DNA from 4 places in the Streptomyces sp. NPDC107521 genome. Region 4 is predicted to be linked to each of the others. Evidence: riboswitches for the same ligand, from Rfam matches in the RefSeq annotation. Region 4 holds a riboswitch; each other region holds the start of a gene.
What was found. Region 4 has a riboswitch for cyclic di-AMP ahead of ACZ7LB_RS14370 (M23 family metallopeptidase). Riboswitches for the same ligand answer to the same signal wherever they lie in the genome.

Region 1 (3,590 bases), on a different contig from region 4:
CGGTTCGCCACCCGCCCGCTGAGCCTCGGCGGACAGGACATCGCCGCCGGTGATCCGGTGCTGGTCGTCCTGGCCGCCGCCGACCGGGACCCGGAGCGGTTCGCGGACCCGGACACCCTGGACCTGACCCGTCGTGACAACCAGCACCTCGGGTACGGGCACGGCATCCACTACTGCCTCGGCGCCCCGCTCGCCCGGCTGGAGGGCCGGACCGCGCTGGACACCCTGTTCACCCGGCTCCCGGACCTGGAGCTGGCAGCGGACCCGGACGAACTGCGGTGGCGCGGCGGGCTCATCATGCGCGGACTGCGCACCCTGCCGGTGTCGTTCACCCCCGTCGGGCGGGCCGGGGACAACACCCCGCCCGCGCCGGAAAAGTGACAGCTGTTCAACTTTGTGATCCTCATGTGATCTGTGCGGCATGAACTTGTGACAAGTGATTGACTGCCTATACGTTCACGGATCAATGTGCGGCGGCAGAGCCGTTGTTCCGCCGCGCGCCCCTCGCTGTCTCGCGAAAGGTAGTCGCATGCTTTCCGGGAACGGTCGTCACCGTCGCCCCCGCCAGGCCCCGGCCCTCGTCGTCGCGGCCGGAGTGACCGGCTCCGCCATCGCCCTCCCGCTGCTCGGCGCCACCGGCGCCCACGCGGCCGACGGCGCGAACTGGGACCGGGTCGCGGAGTGCGAGACCGGCGGCGCATGGAGCCAGAACGGCGGCAACGGGTACTACGGCGGTCTCCAGCTCTCCCAGGAGGACTGGGAGGGCTACGGCGGTACGCAGTACGCGCCCAGCCCCGACCAGGCCAGCCGCGCCCAGCAGATCAGAGTGGCCGAGAAGCTGCTCGCGGACCGGGGCGTCGCCGCCTGGCCGACCTGCGGCCCGCAGGCGGGCCTCGGCAAGGGCGGGTCCTCGGAGGAGGGGACGGACAAGGACGGGAAGTCCCGGGGCGAGTCCCGGGACGAGGGCGGGTCCCAGGATTCGGACGCCTCCGGGGCGGACCGTGCGGAGGACGCCGGCTCCGACGCCTCCGCCGACCCCGGCTCCTCCGCCTCTCCCGGCGCCTCCGACACGCCCGGGTCGTCCGGGCGGTCCGGCGGGAAGGACCCGGCGCCGTCCGGGCGGGAGAGCGGGTCGCCCTCCCCGTCGGCGGCCTCTGACGGGACGTCGGCCGATGACCGGGACGAAACGCCTGATTCCGGCGCCTCGTCCGATCCCGGGGCGGCGCGGGACTCCGCGTCCGGCGCCGGCGGCTCCGAAGGCACCGGCGCCTCCGAGGGGACGGACGACCGCGGGTCGAATGCGGTCGAGTCCGGTGAATCGGACAAGTCCGGCTCCGGTGGGGGTGCTTCGGGCTCCGCCGGTGAGGAGGCGGCCGGCGGTGGGCGGCACCGCGGCGGCAGCGCCGACGAGGGCGCGGCGGACGGCCGCGCCGACGGCTCCTCCGGCCGTCACGCCTCGCGCGGCGGGAGCGCCGCCCGGGACGCCGTGGACGGCTCCTACACCGTCCGTCCGGGCGACAGTCTGTGGGGCATCGCGGACTCCCTCGGGGTCGACGGCGGATGGTCCTCCCTCTATGAGGAGAACAAGGACGTCGTGGGCGCCGACCCGGACTACATCCTGCCCGGTCAGGAGCTTGCCGTCGGCGGTGAATCGGAGCCCGGGCAGGGCTAGTTCACGTCATGGTTCGCGGCTGTATGTCCGTTTTGGATCTCGTGAGATATAGGTCTCATAAGCCGTGATCGTCTTTGAAAATCCGCGGAGCGCGTGGCTACGGTCAGGGTCGCTCGCCATCGCGGGCCCCGGTTGCCGCAACGCCGAATCCTGCCAGCGGCCCTCCGGGAACAGTCGTCGCGTCAAGCGCCGCAGGCAGGAGCGGGGGACCCAAGGTAAGTCGCCGCACCGGGCAGTTGAGCCGGAGCGGCTAGGGGTGGAGCCGAGTTCCGTGAGGAACCCGGCCGGGCAACTCAACCGGCCCGAACCCGACAGCTCACCTCGCAGGCGTCGGTGAGGGGATCAACCATGCTGTTTTCCGGCAAGGGCAAGCACCGTCGCCCGTCCAAGGCCACCCGCGTCATCGCCGTCGCCGGCGTCACCGGCGCCGCTGTCGCCGCCCCGCTGATGGCGGCCGGCAACGCCTCCGCCGCCACCGCCGCCGAGTGGGACGCCGTCGCCCGCTGCGAGTCCGGCGGCAACTGGTCCATCAACACCGGCAACGGCTACTACGGCGGTCTGCAGTTCTCCGCCTCCACCTGGGCCGCCTACGGCGGTACGCAGTACGCCGCCACCGCCAACCAGGCGAGCAAGGCGCAGCAGATAGAGATCGCCGAGAAGGTGCTCGCGGGCCAGGGCAAGGGCGCCTGGCCGGTCTGCGGTGTCGGCCTGTCCCGTGCCGCGTACACCGGCGGCGGCTCCACCGCCCCGCAGAGCCAGGGCGGCTCCTCGCAGAGCACCCAGCAGCAGGGCACCGGCTCCTCGCAGAACACCCAGAAGCAGAGCACCCAGAAGCAGAGCACCGGCACCTCCCAGAGCGCCCCGCAGCGCTCCCAGGGCACCTCGGACCGCTCCGCCGAGCAGAGGTCGACCCGCTCCGCCGAGCGTCCGGCCGCCAAGAAGACCGTCACCACCCCGACCGGCAAGAAGGTCAAGAAGGGCGACGGCGAGTACCGGGTCGTCGCGGGCGACACCCTCAGCTCCATCGCCGCCGACCACGGCGTCAAGGGCGGCTGGGCGAAGCTCTTCAAGCTCAACGGCGACATCGTCGAGGACGCCGACCTGATCTACCCGGGCCAGCAGCTCCACCTCAAGTAGGCCGCCGCTCCCCCCGGCCCCCGCCCCGGTGCGTGTTCCCCCGTACGCACCGGGGCGGGTTTTTTCGCGCCCGCGCGCCGGGCCGGGACCCCGCCCCGCGCCCCGTCCGGCCCGCGCCCCGGTTTCCCCGAACCGTTTTGTTCCGTTCGGAAACAATTTCCCGCCGGTTCTGTCCACGGGGTGGGCCGAAGGCCGACCGATCGCCCGGAGCCGGTTAGGCTCATCCCGCAGAGCAACACGGAACGGACCGCCAAGCCATCGCGGCCCGGCCGCCCGCGTCACACCCCAAGAAGGAGATGCTCGTGCCGTCCATCGACGTCGTCGTAGCCCGGGAAATCCTGGACTCCCGAGGCAACCCCACGGTCGAGGTCGAGGTCGGCCTCGACGACGGCAGCACGGGTCGTGCCGCCGTGCCGTCCGGCGCCTCCACCGGCGCCTTCGAGGCCATCGAGCTGCGCGACGGGGACCCCGGCCGCTACCTGGGCAAGGGCGTCGAGAAGGCCGTGCTCGCGGTCATCGAGCAGATCGGCCCGGAGCTGGTCGGCTACGACGCCACCGAGCAGCGCCTGATCGACCAGGCCATGTTCGACCTGGACGCCACCGACAACAAGGGCTCGCTCGGCGCCAACGCCATCCTCGGCGTCTCCCTCGCCGTCGCCCACGCCGCCTCCGAGGCCAGCGACCTGCCCCTGTTCCGCTACCTGGGCGGACCCAACGCGCACCTGCTGCCGGTGCCGATGATGAACATCCTGAACGGCGGCTCGCACGCCGACTCCAACGT
Region 2 (3,590 bases), on a different contig from region 4:
TCACGGCCTGGCGCGAGCCCGACACCTTCGTTTCCGGGGCCGACGGCAGCGGGGCGCTGGCCGCCGCGGGCGCCGTCGTGGTCGTCCTGCCGGAGTACGCCGAGCGGGCCGCCGCGCCGAACCGGCACCTGACGGCCCCCTGAACCCCGGCGCCCCCGCCCCCGCGTTCCGGTTCCCCGGGCCCGGCGTCCCGGCGCCCGCCGTCCGGCTCCAGGGACGGGGCGGGGCGGAGGTGACGGCCGGGGCGCGCGGGACACGGGAAACGTGTGTGCGCGGTGGTCCCGCGATGGCGTACACTGGTCACACAACGACGCGGGGTGGAGCAGCTCGGTAGCTCGCTGGGCTCATAACCCAGAGGTCGCAGGTTCAAATCCTGTCCCCGCTACTGAAGGCCGGAGGCCGGAATCCGAAAGGGTTCCGGCCTCCGGTGCGTTTCCCGGCTCCCCGGCTCCCCGGCTCCCCGGCTCCCCGGCGTTCCGTTTCCAATCTGCCCCCGCCCCCGCCCCCGCCCCCGCCCTCCCGTCCGGTGGCCGTCCGGCCGTCATCCGATCGGCGCGCACCGCTCGCCCGCCGCCCCCGCCCCGGGAAACCTGGGACCCGGACGGCGACACCGGCACGGACGTGCGGGGCGGGTGGCGGGAGACGAGTGGTGCGGCCAGGTGACATGGGCGACGAGGAACCGGACGGCCGGTCCCCCGACGGACCGCCCCCCGGCCCGCCCGCGCCCGCCCGCCCCCGCTCCGGCGCGTCGACCGGCCGGCCGGAAATCCGGCGCGGTCGCGGCCCTCACCGCGGTCACGGCAGCCACGACGAGGGACCCGGCCCGCTGCGCCTGCCCGCCCCCCGGCGGGGTCCCCCCGTCGGCAACCGGCTGGTCCGCCTGCTGCCGCCGCTGCTGATCCTCGTCGCGATCGTCTACGACTCCCTCACCCCGCGGTACTTCACCGCCGGGCCCCTCTACACCGCCGCCCCGCTGGTCGCCGCGCCCCTCTACTCGCGGCGCGGCACCGTCCTCACCGCGGCGGCCGTGATCGCCTCCGTCAGCCTGCTGCAACTGACCAAGGGCGTGCTCCACAGCGTCGACTCCCTCACCGAGCTGTTCACCATCGCGACCGTCGCCGTCCTCGCCGTCCTGGTCAACACCTCCGTCCGCCGCACCGACGAGCGGCTCGCCTCCACCCGTGAGATCGCGGAGGCCGCCCAGCGCGCCGTGCTGCCCCGGCCCCCGGAGCGGATCGGCGGCTTCGAGATCGCCGCCCGCTACGAGGCCGCCCAGGCAGGCGCCTTCATCGGCGGCGACCTCTACGCCGTGCAGGACAGCGCGCGCGGCGTCCGGCTCCTCGTCGGCGACGTGCGCGGCAAGGGCATGGGCGCCGTCGCGGCCGTCGCGGTGGTCATCGGCGCGTTCCGGGAGGCCGCCGAGCAGGAGGCGACCCTGGAGGCGGTCGCGCAGCGGCTGGAACGGGCGCTCGCCCGCGAGGGCACCCGGCGCGACGGTCTGGACGACTTCGAGGGCTTCACCACCGCCGTCCTCGCGGAACTCCCGCACGGCGACGGCGCCGTCCGGGTCGTCAACCGGGGCCACCCCCCGCCGCTGATGCTGTACGCCGACGGCACCGTGCGCCCGCTGCCCGCGCGGGAGGCCGCGCTGCCGCTCGGCATGGGGGAGCTGGGGGTGTGGCCGGACCGCGCCGAGGAGGCCGGTTTCCCCGCCGGGGCCACCCTGCTGCTCCACACCGACGGGCTGTCCGAGGCGCGCGACGCCCGCGGGGTCTTCTACGACCCCGAGGCACGGCTGCGGGGCAACCGCTTCGCCTACCCGGCGGACCTGCTCGACGCCCTGGCCGAGGATGTGCGCCGGTACTCCGGCGGGGGCATGGCCGACGACATGGCGCTGCTCGCCGTCCACCGTCCCGGAGGCCGTCACGGACGGTGAGAGAGCGACCGCCCTCCGCATAACAACTGACACACCATCAGGACGGTGTGAGGTGAAGAAGTGGTGCCCGGAGCGCCGGGCGCGGGGCCAACTCGCCCCGTTTTCGCCTGCCGTAGTGCTTTGGATCACCCCCGAATCGTTAATGATCAAGCGGAGCGGCTTGGAATACCCGGCTCTCGTCTATTAACGTTCGATAACGCAGCGCGGTCGTCCCAGCCGTCACAGAAGGCGGCTCCGCGCGCACATGCCGAATCCCGCGAGGGAACCGGGGAACCACCACCTTGGGGTGAATCGGGCGCACGCCGCCATGGCGACATGGCCGAAAACCGCCCGTAGGAGACCTTCCTGCTCCGAACCCGTCAGCTAACCCGGTAGGCGGAAGGAAGGAAAGGAGCACGCCCACGTGGCGTCCAACCGGCCTGTCCCCGAGGCCCCGTTCGCACCCTCCGGCCATGGCGTCGACGACACCTTCGGCCACGGAGTCCCCCGCCCCGAAGAGGGTCCCTGGGAGGAATGGAACCCCACCGCGGAGTCCGTCCGCCCCGTGCGCGGCCGGCACCGCGTCGCCAAGCAGCGCGGCGGGCTCGCCCGCAGCTCCACCGTCCTCGGCGTCGGCGTCATCGCGGCCGTCGGAGCGGGCGGCATGGCCAGCGCGCAGACCGGCAAGCCGCCGGTCTCGATCTCCCTGCCGGACCTGCCCAGCCTGTCGAAGGTCGGCGCGCTGGTCGCCGGCGACGAGAAGCCCTCCGGTCCCGAGACCGCGGCCACCCCGCTCAGCGCCGTCGGCGTCACCACCGCCGACACCGCCCAGGGCACCGCCGACGCCGGTGAGGCGCTGCGGACCCGGATCCTGGAGCAGGCCGAGCAGCAGCAGGTCCAGGTGGAGAACAAGGCCGCCGAGAAGGCCAGGGAAGCCGCCGTGAAGCAGGCCGCCGAAGCCGCGCAGGCCGCCGCCGACAAGGCCGCCGAGGCGAAGAAGGAGGCGGAGGCCAAGGCCGCCGCCGAGAAGGCCCGCGCCGAGGAGGAGGCCCGCGAGAAGGCCGAGGCCGAGCGGCTCGCCGAGCTGGCCCGGCAGTACACGCTGCCGACCTCCTCCTACACGCTCACCTCCACCTTCGGCCAGGCCGGCAGCATGTGGACCTCCGGCCACCACACCGGGCTCGACTTCGCCGCCCCCACCGGCACCCTCGTCAAGGCCGTCCACACCGGCACCATCACCGAGGCGGGCTGGGCGGGCGCCTACGGCTACCGCACCGTCCTCACCCTGGAGGACGGCACCGAGCTCTGGTACTGCCACCAGTCGTCGATCAGCGTCGGCGTCGGCCAGCAGGTCAACACCGGCGACGTCATCGGCCGCGTGGGCGCCACCGGCAACGTCACCGGCCCGCACCTGCACTTCGAGGTCCACCCCGGCGGCTCCGCGAGCGGCGTCGACCCGGCGGCCTGGCTGCGCGGCAAGGGCCTCGGCCTCTGACACCACCGCGGCGGACCCGCGGTACGGCGGCGCGCCCGCGTCCCGCGCGGGACACGGGCGGTGCCCGCCGGGCGGCCGTGCCGACGAGCGGTCGTGTCCGCGGTACCGCCGCCGTGTCCGCGTACCGCCGCGCCGGGCGGGGCCCCGTGGTCCCGCCGTGCCCTCCCGCGTGCCGCCCGC
Region 3 (3,590 bases), on a different contig from region 4:
GTAGCGGACGGTGTCCCGGCGGGCCTGTTCGAGGGCGGGATGGGCGCGCAGCAGGCGCAGCGCCTCGGCGTGCCGGCCGTCGTCGGTCAGGTCGGAGTCCAGCAGCTCGCACAGCTCCCGGTCCTCGGCCAGCCCCAGCCGCTCGGCCCGCTCGCGCAGCCGCAGCACCGGCAGCGTGGGGATGCCCTCGCGCAGGTCGGTGCCGGGGGTCTTGCCGGACTCGCGGGAGTCGGAGGCGATGTCCAGGACGTCGTCGGCGAGCTGGAAGGCGACGCCGAGCCGCTCCCCGTACTGGGTGAGCACGTCGACGACCGTCTCGTCGGCGCCCGACACCATCGCGCCGAACCGGCAGGAGACGGCCACCAGCGAGCCCGTCTTGCCGCCGAGCACGTCGAGGTAGTGGTCGACCGGGTCCCGCCCGTCCTGCGGTCCCGCCGTCTCCAGGATCTGGCCGGTGACCAGCCGCTCGAAGGCGAGGGCCTGCACCCGGACCGCCTCCGGCCCGAGGTCGGCGAGGATCTGGGAGGCACGGGCGAACAGGAAGTCGCCGGTGAGGACCGCGACCGAGTTGTCCCAGCGGGTGTTGGCGCTGGCCACCCCGCGCCGCACGGCGGCCTCGTCCATCACGTCGTCGTGGTAGAGCGTGGCGAGGTGGGTCAGCTCCACGACCACGGCCGAGGGCACGACGCCGGGGGCGTAGGGGTCGCCGAACTGGGCGGCGAGCATGACGAGCAGCGGTCGGAACCGCTTGCCGCCGGCCCGCACGAGGTGCTGGGCGGCTTCCGTGATGAACGGGACCTCACTCTTGGTTGCCTCAAGCAACCCTTCCTCGACGGCCGCCAGCCCGGTCTGGACATCGGCTTCCAGAGCCTGGTCCCGCACGCTCAGCCCGAACGGCCCGACGACGGTCACGAGGGGTCTCCTGTCTGCTGCTGTCTATCTGGTTTGTCGATAGGTCGCTGCCACCACTCAAGTCAGCGTATCCGGTCATGTTTCGATCACCGCTAGCGCCCACCGCAAGACACCGGTCCGTAGGGGATCGCGCACGGTATGTTTTTGATCAAGTGATATCGGCAAATGTCGCCCGCCATGACCGGACATCCGGGGCGCGGCCCGGCGCGCGGCGCACCCCGGGCCGCCACCGAAGATCCCATCACCCCACCCAACGGCGCGCACCGCCAGAACGTCACCCGCCCGGCACGCCCCCCGTCCCGCCGGAGCGGCCGCACACCGGGGGCGCCCCCAACCGGAGCCGATTAATTCACAGTTGGACTGAATGCCCGATTTGCCACCCTTGGCCGCCTCCGTGAGTTGGCTCACTCCACCGCACCGTCCACCGCCGCCGGGCCCCCGCGCCCCGCCCGGCGGGGGCCCGTTGCCCCGTAGGCCAGTTGGCCGGTCGCGACCGCAAAGGATCAAGCACCCCAAACCGTACCGATCAAGGTCAACAGGTACGTCGGGTGATTCCCGCACTTGTTCCCGACATGTGCTCTCGCATACGTTCCCGGCCTGTCGGGCGGACGCCGAATCCTGCCACCGCCGGACCGACAGTCATCCATTCGACACACTCGCGGGCAGGAGCGGGGGACCCAAGGTAAGTCGCCGCACCGGACCCACCGGAACGGCTAGGGGTGAAGCCGCGCCCGTCAGGGCACGGCCGGGCACCTCCCCGCCCGAACCCGACAGCTCACCTCGCAGGCGTCAGGAGAGGGATCACCCATGCCTGCCATCGGTCAGCACCGTCCTGCCCGCACCGCCCGCCTGGCCCGCCGGATCGCCGTCGCCGGAACCGGCGCCGCCGTGCTCGCCCTGCCGCTCCTCGGCGCCACCGGCGCCTCGGCCGCCACGACCACCACCGCCGCCGCCTCGACGGCCTACCCGGACACCCTCGACGGCTGGATCCGGCAGTCCCTCGCGATCATGGCGCAGCAGGGCATCCCCGGTTCCTACGACGGCATCCACCGCAACGTGATGCGCGAGTCGTCCGGCAACCCGTACGCCATCAACAACTGGGACGTCAACGCCGTCAACGGCACCCCGTCCAAGGGCCTGCTCCAGGTGATCGACCCGACCTTCCGCGCCTACCACGTGGCCGGCACCTCCTGGGACCCCTACGACCCGGTCGCCAACATCACCGCCGCCTGCAACTACGCGGCCGACCGGTACGGCTCGATCGACAACGTCTTCAGCGCGTACTGATCCGGCGCCCCGCGCCCCGTCCGCCCCGGCGGACGGCCCCGAAGATCCGGTCGAGGACGACGGCGACGCCGTCGTCCTCGTTCGTCAGGGTGACCTCGTCGGCCACCGCCCTCAGTTCGGGGTGCGCGCCCGCCATGGCGACGCCGTGGCCCGCCCAGCGGAACATCGGGACGTCGTTGGGCATGTCCCCGAAGGCGATGGTCCGCTCCCCGTCCACCCCCAGCCGCCCGGCGGCCAGCGCCAGCCCGGTCGCCTTGGTCACGCCGGGCGGCTGGAGCTCCACCGTGCCCGGCCCCGACACCACCACCGTCACCAGCGGGCCCACCGCCGCACGGGCCGCCGCCGCCAGCGCGTCGTCGGACAGCCCGGGGTGGCGCAGCAGCACCTTGCTGACCGGCGTCCGCCACAGCTCCTCGCGCCGCCCCACCCGCCGGGCCGGCAACGTGGGGTGCGGCATCACGAAGCCCGGCTCGACGAGCGTCTCCCCGTCCGTGCCGTCCTGGTCGACGGCCGCGTGCACCGGCCCGGTCTCCGCCTCGATCTTGCCGAGCGCGGCCTCCGCCGTCTCCCGGTCCAGGGCGAGGGACCAGAGCATCCGGCGCGCCCCCGCGTCGTAGACCTGCGCGCCCTGTCCGCACACCGCGAGCCCCGTCGCGCCCAGCTCCGCCAGCAGCGGCCGTACCCGGGGCACCGGCCGTCCGGTCACCACCAGGTGCCGCGCGCCCGCCCGCTCCGCCCGGCCGAGCGCCGCCCGCGTCCGCGCCGAGAGGGTGTCGTCGCCGCGGAGCAGGGTGCCGTCGAGGTCGGTGGCGACGAGTGCGTACGCGGGACGGCCCATGGGCCCGAGCATACGGACGGCGCCCCGCGCCGGCTCCCCCTCCGCCGTACGGGCGGGAAAACACCCGCCACGGGGCCGGTTCCCGCCGCCCGCCCGGACCGCCGGGCAGGGGCACCGCGGCCGGTGCCCCTGCCCAAGACCGGTGTCCCCGCCGTAACGTGTGGCCCGGCCGCGGATCACGCGGCCGACCGGCGCACACGGCGCGGCTGACGCGCATGGCGAGCACGAAAGCGAGGCGGCGAACCCGATGCCCCCCTTCGACCTCCCCGAGGGCGACCCCTTCGGTCCTCACAACCTTCCCTACGGCGTGTTCTCGATCCCCGGCACGCGGGACCGGACGGTGGGCGTCCGGCTCGGTGACCACGTCCTCGACGCCGGCGCGGCGGCCCGGGCCCTCGGCTCCCCGTACGCCTCCCTGCTCGACCGGCCGACCCTGAACCCGCTGCTGGCCGCGGGCCGCACCGCCTGGTCCGACGTACGGCGCGCGGTGACCGCCTGGCTGACGGTGCCCTCCCACCGCGAGACCGTGGAGCCGCTGTTCCACCCGCTGTCC
Region 4 (3,590 bases):
ACGGCGGGCACCTGCTCGGCGGGCACGGTGACGACGGCCAGGTCGACCGGCCCGTCGATCCCGCGCACGGAGCGGTGCGCGGGCACCCCGTCCAGGTCCCGCAGCTCCTCGGGGAAGGCCCGGTTGACGGCGTGGAGGGGACCGGTGAAGCCCGCGTCGCGGATGTTGTCCAGGACACTGCGGCCCACGCCGCCGGGGGCGCGGCCGACGCCGATGACGGCGACCGAGCCGGGCCGCAGGAGCCGCCGCACCGAGCGGCCCTCGGCGCGCTGCTCGCGCGCGTACTGCACGGCCAGGGAGCGGTCGGTGGGTTCGAGGTCGAACTCCAGCCGGACGACTCCGTCCTCGAAGCTGCGCTTCTGGGTGTACCCGGCGTCGGTGAACACCTTGATCATCTTGGTGTTGGCGGGCAGGACCTCGGCGGCGAAGCGGCGGATGCCGCGCTCGCGGGCGACGGCGGCGATGTGTTCGAGCAGCGCGGAGGCCACGCCCCGGCCCTGGTGGGCGTCCTGGACGAGGAAGGCGACCTCGGCCTCGTCGGCCGGGGCGGAGGCGGGCGCCCCGGCGGCGTCGATCCGGTCGTAGCGCACGGTGGCGATGAACTCGCCGCCGACGGTCGCCGCGAGCCCCACCCGGTCCACGAAGTCGTGGTGCGTGAAGCGGTGCACGTCCTTGGCGGACAGCCTCGGGTAGGGCGCGAAGAAGCGGTAGTACTTCGACTCGTCGGAGACCTGCTCGTAGAAGCTGACCAGGCGCTCGGCGTCATCGACGGTGATCGGGCGCACACGCGCGGTGCCACCGTCGCGCAGCACCACGTCGGCCTCCCAGTGGGCGGGGTACTCAGGCCGGTCGGACGAGGTCTGCATGGGCCCCAGAGTACGGCTCGCGCCCGGCGGCGGCGCGGGGCAGTCTGTCCGGAAGCGGTTCCGTCCGGGCACCCTCGACCGTATGTGAGACTGGTCTAGACAACCCTGCACACCTGAAGGGCAGCAACATGGCTGAGCGCCGCGTCAACGTCGGCTGGGCCGAGGGTCTCCACGCCCGCCCCGCCTCCATCTTCGTCCGGGCCACCACGGCCACCGGCGTCCCGGTCACGATCGCCAAGGCCGACGGCTCGCCCGTCAACGCGGCCTCCATGCTGGCGGTGCTGGGTCTGGGCGCCCAGGGCGGCGAGGAGGTCGTCCTGGCCTCCGACGCCGAGGGCGCGGACGCCGCGCTGGACCGCCTGGCGAAGCTGGTCGCCGAAGGTCTTGAGGAGCTTCCCGAGACGGTCTGAGACCGCCCCGTTCCGGTCCGCCGCGGCCGGAACGGAGGGCCCGCCCGGGTGTCCGGGCGGGCCCTTCGTCCGTCCCGGACCGGTCCGGGCCCGGTGTCCCGGCGTCCGGACCGGTGTCCGGACCGATGTCCGGAGGTGCCCGGCGGCCGGGCGGTGCGGGGCCCGGAGCCGGAGCGGGGCTCGGGACAGGCGCGGGACACGGCCGGTACGGGACGCGGCGGGCGGCGGGCTTCCGCCGGGTACCGCGCGGCGCCGGATGTCCGGGAACGCCGGAACCCCGGCCGCTCGGGCCGGGGTTCCGCGCGGCGTTCCTCGGGGGTCCGGGGGCGGGCACCGGGGGTGCCGCGGCCGGGCCGGAGGGGTCGGCCGCAGGGGTCAGAGGTTCACTCCGTGGGAGCGGAGGTAGACCAGGGGGTTGATGTCCGAGCCGTAGTCGGTGCCGGTGCGGGCCTCGAAGTGCAGGTGCGGGCCGGTCACGTTGCCGGTGTCGCCGGCCAGGCCGATCTGCTGGCCCGCCTCGACGGACTGGCCGACCGAGACGCCGATGGACAGCAGGTGCCCGTACTGCGTGTAGGTGCCGTCGTGCATCCGGATCACGACCTGGTTGCCGTACGCCCCGCCCCATCCGGCCTGGACGACGGTGCCGACGCCGACCGAGCGGACCGAGGCGCCGTTGCCGGCGTGGAAGTCGATGCCGGTGTGGGTGCCGGAGGACCAGAGGGAACTGGTCGAGCCGTAGGCGGTGGAGACGTAGGAGCCGGCGACCGGCGAGACGAAGGTGTTCAGACGCTGGCGCTCGGCCTCGCGGGCGGCGCGCTCCCTGGCCTCGCGGGCGTCCTTGGCGGCCTCGGCCGCGGCGGCGGCGCGCTCGCGGGCGATCTCCTGCGCGGCGACCCGGGCGGCGGCGTCGTCGGCGGCGCCGCGCTGGGCGTCGGCCTGCGCGTCGATCTCGTCGGCTATGGAACCGCCGATGGTGACGACCGGCGTCAGTCCGCTCTGCTCGGCCTCGGTCTCGGCCGCGGCGGCCGGTCCGGCGAGGGCTCCGGCGACTCCGCCCGCGGTGGCGGTGAGGGCCGCGACGCTCGCGGCACGGGCGGTGGTGCGGTGCATCCGGCCGGGGCGGCGGTGCTTCCCGGAGGCGTGCGTGAACGCCATGTGGCGACGGTTTCCTTTCCTTCCCTCTCGCCTACCGGGTTAGCTGACGGGTTCGGAGCAGGAAGGTCTCCTACGGACTCCCCCGCTGGGCGCGGGCATCCGATTCACCCCTGGGACGTGTGCCCCTCCGGCCGCGGGCGGCGGCCGGAAGACGGGTCCCCGGCTCCCCCGGCTCGCGCCGTACGGGGACTCGGCGATGACTGTCCGGTGCCGCGGATGCGGCGCACTGCGTGACGTACAGCCGGGACGACGCTAAGCGGGGGCGCCTTCACTCCTCAAACACAACCTGGTTTTTGTGCCGTATCCCACAGTGCAGACGGGTGGTCATTCCCTCAATTCGGGCATACGGCGGCCCCGGTGACGCCTCCGCCACCGGGGCCGCCGCGTGCCGGGCGGACCCTACTCGGCCGCCACGACGGTGACCTCGCCGATGCCGAGGGCCTCCACGGGCTCCCTGATCACGGACGCGTCCCCGACGAGGACCGTCACCACGCGGTCCACCGGGAAGGCGTTCACGACCGCCGCCGTGGCCTCCACCGTGCCGGTGGCCGCGAGTTGGCGGTACAGGGCGGCCTGGTAGTCGTCGGGCAGGTGCTGCTCGACCTGGTCGGCCAGGGTGCTCGCGACGGCCGCCGCCGTCTCGTACTTGAGCGGGGCCACGCCCACCAGGTTCTGCACGGCCACATCGCGCTCGGCGTCGGTCAGACCGCCCTCGGCCAGGGTCCGCAGCACCGTCCACAGGTCCGCCAGGGCGGGGCCGGTGTTGGGGGTGTCCACAGAACCACTGATGGCCAGCATGGCGGCGCCGCTGCCGTCGGGGGCGGAGCGCAGCACCTGGGAGAAGGCGCGGACGCCGTAGGTGTAGCCCTTCTCCTCCCGCAGGACCCGGTCCAGCCGGGAGGTGAGGGTGCCGCCCAGGCAGTAGGTGCCGAGCACCTGGGCGGGCCACACCCGGTCGTGCCGGTCGGCGCCGATACGGCCGATCAGGAGCTGCGTCTGGACGGCGCCCTGACGGTGCACGATGACGACGCGGCCCCGGTCGTCGGCGGTCACCGGCGGCACCGGGCGCGGCGCGGCGGCCGAGCCGGTCCACGCGCCGAGGGTGTCGGCGAGCAGCGCGTCGAGGTCGAGACCGGTCAGGTCGCCGACGACCACGGCG

Region 1: linked by a shared signal. The riboswitch ahead of ACZ7LB_RS25310 (transglycosylase family protein) and the one ahead of ACZ7LB_RS14370 (M23 family metallopeptidase) in region 4 are both predicted to bind cyclic di-AMP.
Region 2: linked by a shared signal. The riboswitch ahead of ACZ7LB_RS30115 (M23 family metallopeptidase) and the one ahead of ACZ7LB_RS14370 (M23 family metallopeptidase) in region 4 are both predicted to bind cyclic di-AMP.
Region 3: linked by a shared signal. The riboswitch ahead of ACZ7LB_RS24100 (transglycosylase SLT domain-containing protein) and the one ahead of ACZ7LB_RS14370 (M23 family metallopeptidase) in region 4 are both predicted to bind cyclic di-AMP.

The regions. Positions count from the first base shown of each region.
Region 1 covers NZ_JBVKAT010000019.1:134,446-138,035, forward strand. Annotated here, with positions in the region: gene ACZ7LB_RS25300 (cytochrome P450 family protein) at 1-381, shown strand, start outside; gene ACZ7LB_RS25305 (transglycosylase family protein) at 530-1,672, shown strand; cyclic di-AMP (ydaO/yuaA leader) riboswitch at 1,850-2,017, shown strand; gene ACZ7LB_RS25310 (transglycosylase family protein) at 2,021-2,809, shown strand; gene eno (phosphopyruvate hydratase) at 3,112-3,590, shown strand, end outside.
Region 2 covers NZ_JBVKAT010000030.1:19,944-23,533, reverse strand. Annotated here, with positions in the region: gene ACZ7LB_RS30130 (dihydrofolate reductase family protein) at 1-143, shown strand, start outside; tRNA gene ACZ7LB_RS30125 (tRNA-Met) at 312-385, shown strand; gene ACZ7LB_RS30120 (PP2C family protein-serine/threonine phosphatase) at 665-1,936, shown strand; cyclic di-AMP (ydaO/yuaA leader) riboswitch at 2,172-2,329, shown strand; gene ACZ7LB_RS30115 (M23 family metallopeptidase) at 2,340-3,410, shown strand.
Region 3 covers NZ_JBVKAT010000018.1:5,157-8,746, forward strand. Annotated here, with positions in the region: gene ACZ7LB_RS24095 (polyprenyl synthetase family protein) at 1-912, opposite strand, end outside; cyclic di-AMP (ydaO/yuaA leader) riboswitch at 1,551-1,716, shown strand; gene ACZ7LB_RS24100 (transglycosylase SLT domain-containing protein) at 1,720-2,199, shown strand; gene ACZ7LB_RS24105 (HAD family hydrolase) at 2,186-3,037, opposite strand; gene fahA (fumarylacetoacetase) at 3,285-3,590, shown strand, end outside.
Region 4 covers NZ_JBVKAT010000008.1:55,161-58,750, forward strand. Annotated here, with positions in the region: gene ACZ7LB_RS14360 (bifunctional acetate--CoA ligase family protein/GNAT family N-acetyltransferase) at 1-866, opposite strand, end outside; gene ACZ7LB_RS14365 (HPr family phosphocarrier protein) at 995-1,276, shown strand; gene ACZ7LB_RS14370 (M23 family metallopeptidase) at 1,652-2,431, opposite strand; cyclic di-AMP (ydaO/yuaA leader) riboswitch at 2,445-2,637, opposite strand; gene ACZ7LB_RS14375 (M16 family metallopeptidase) at 2,831-3,590, opposite strand, start outside.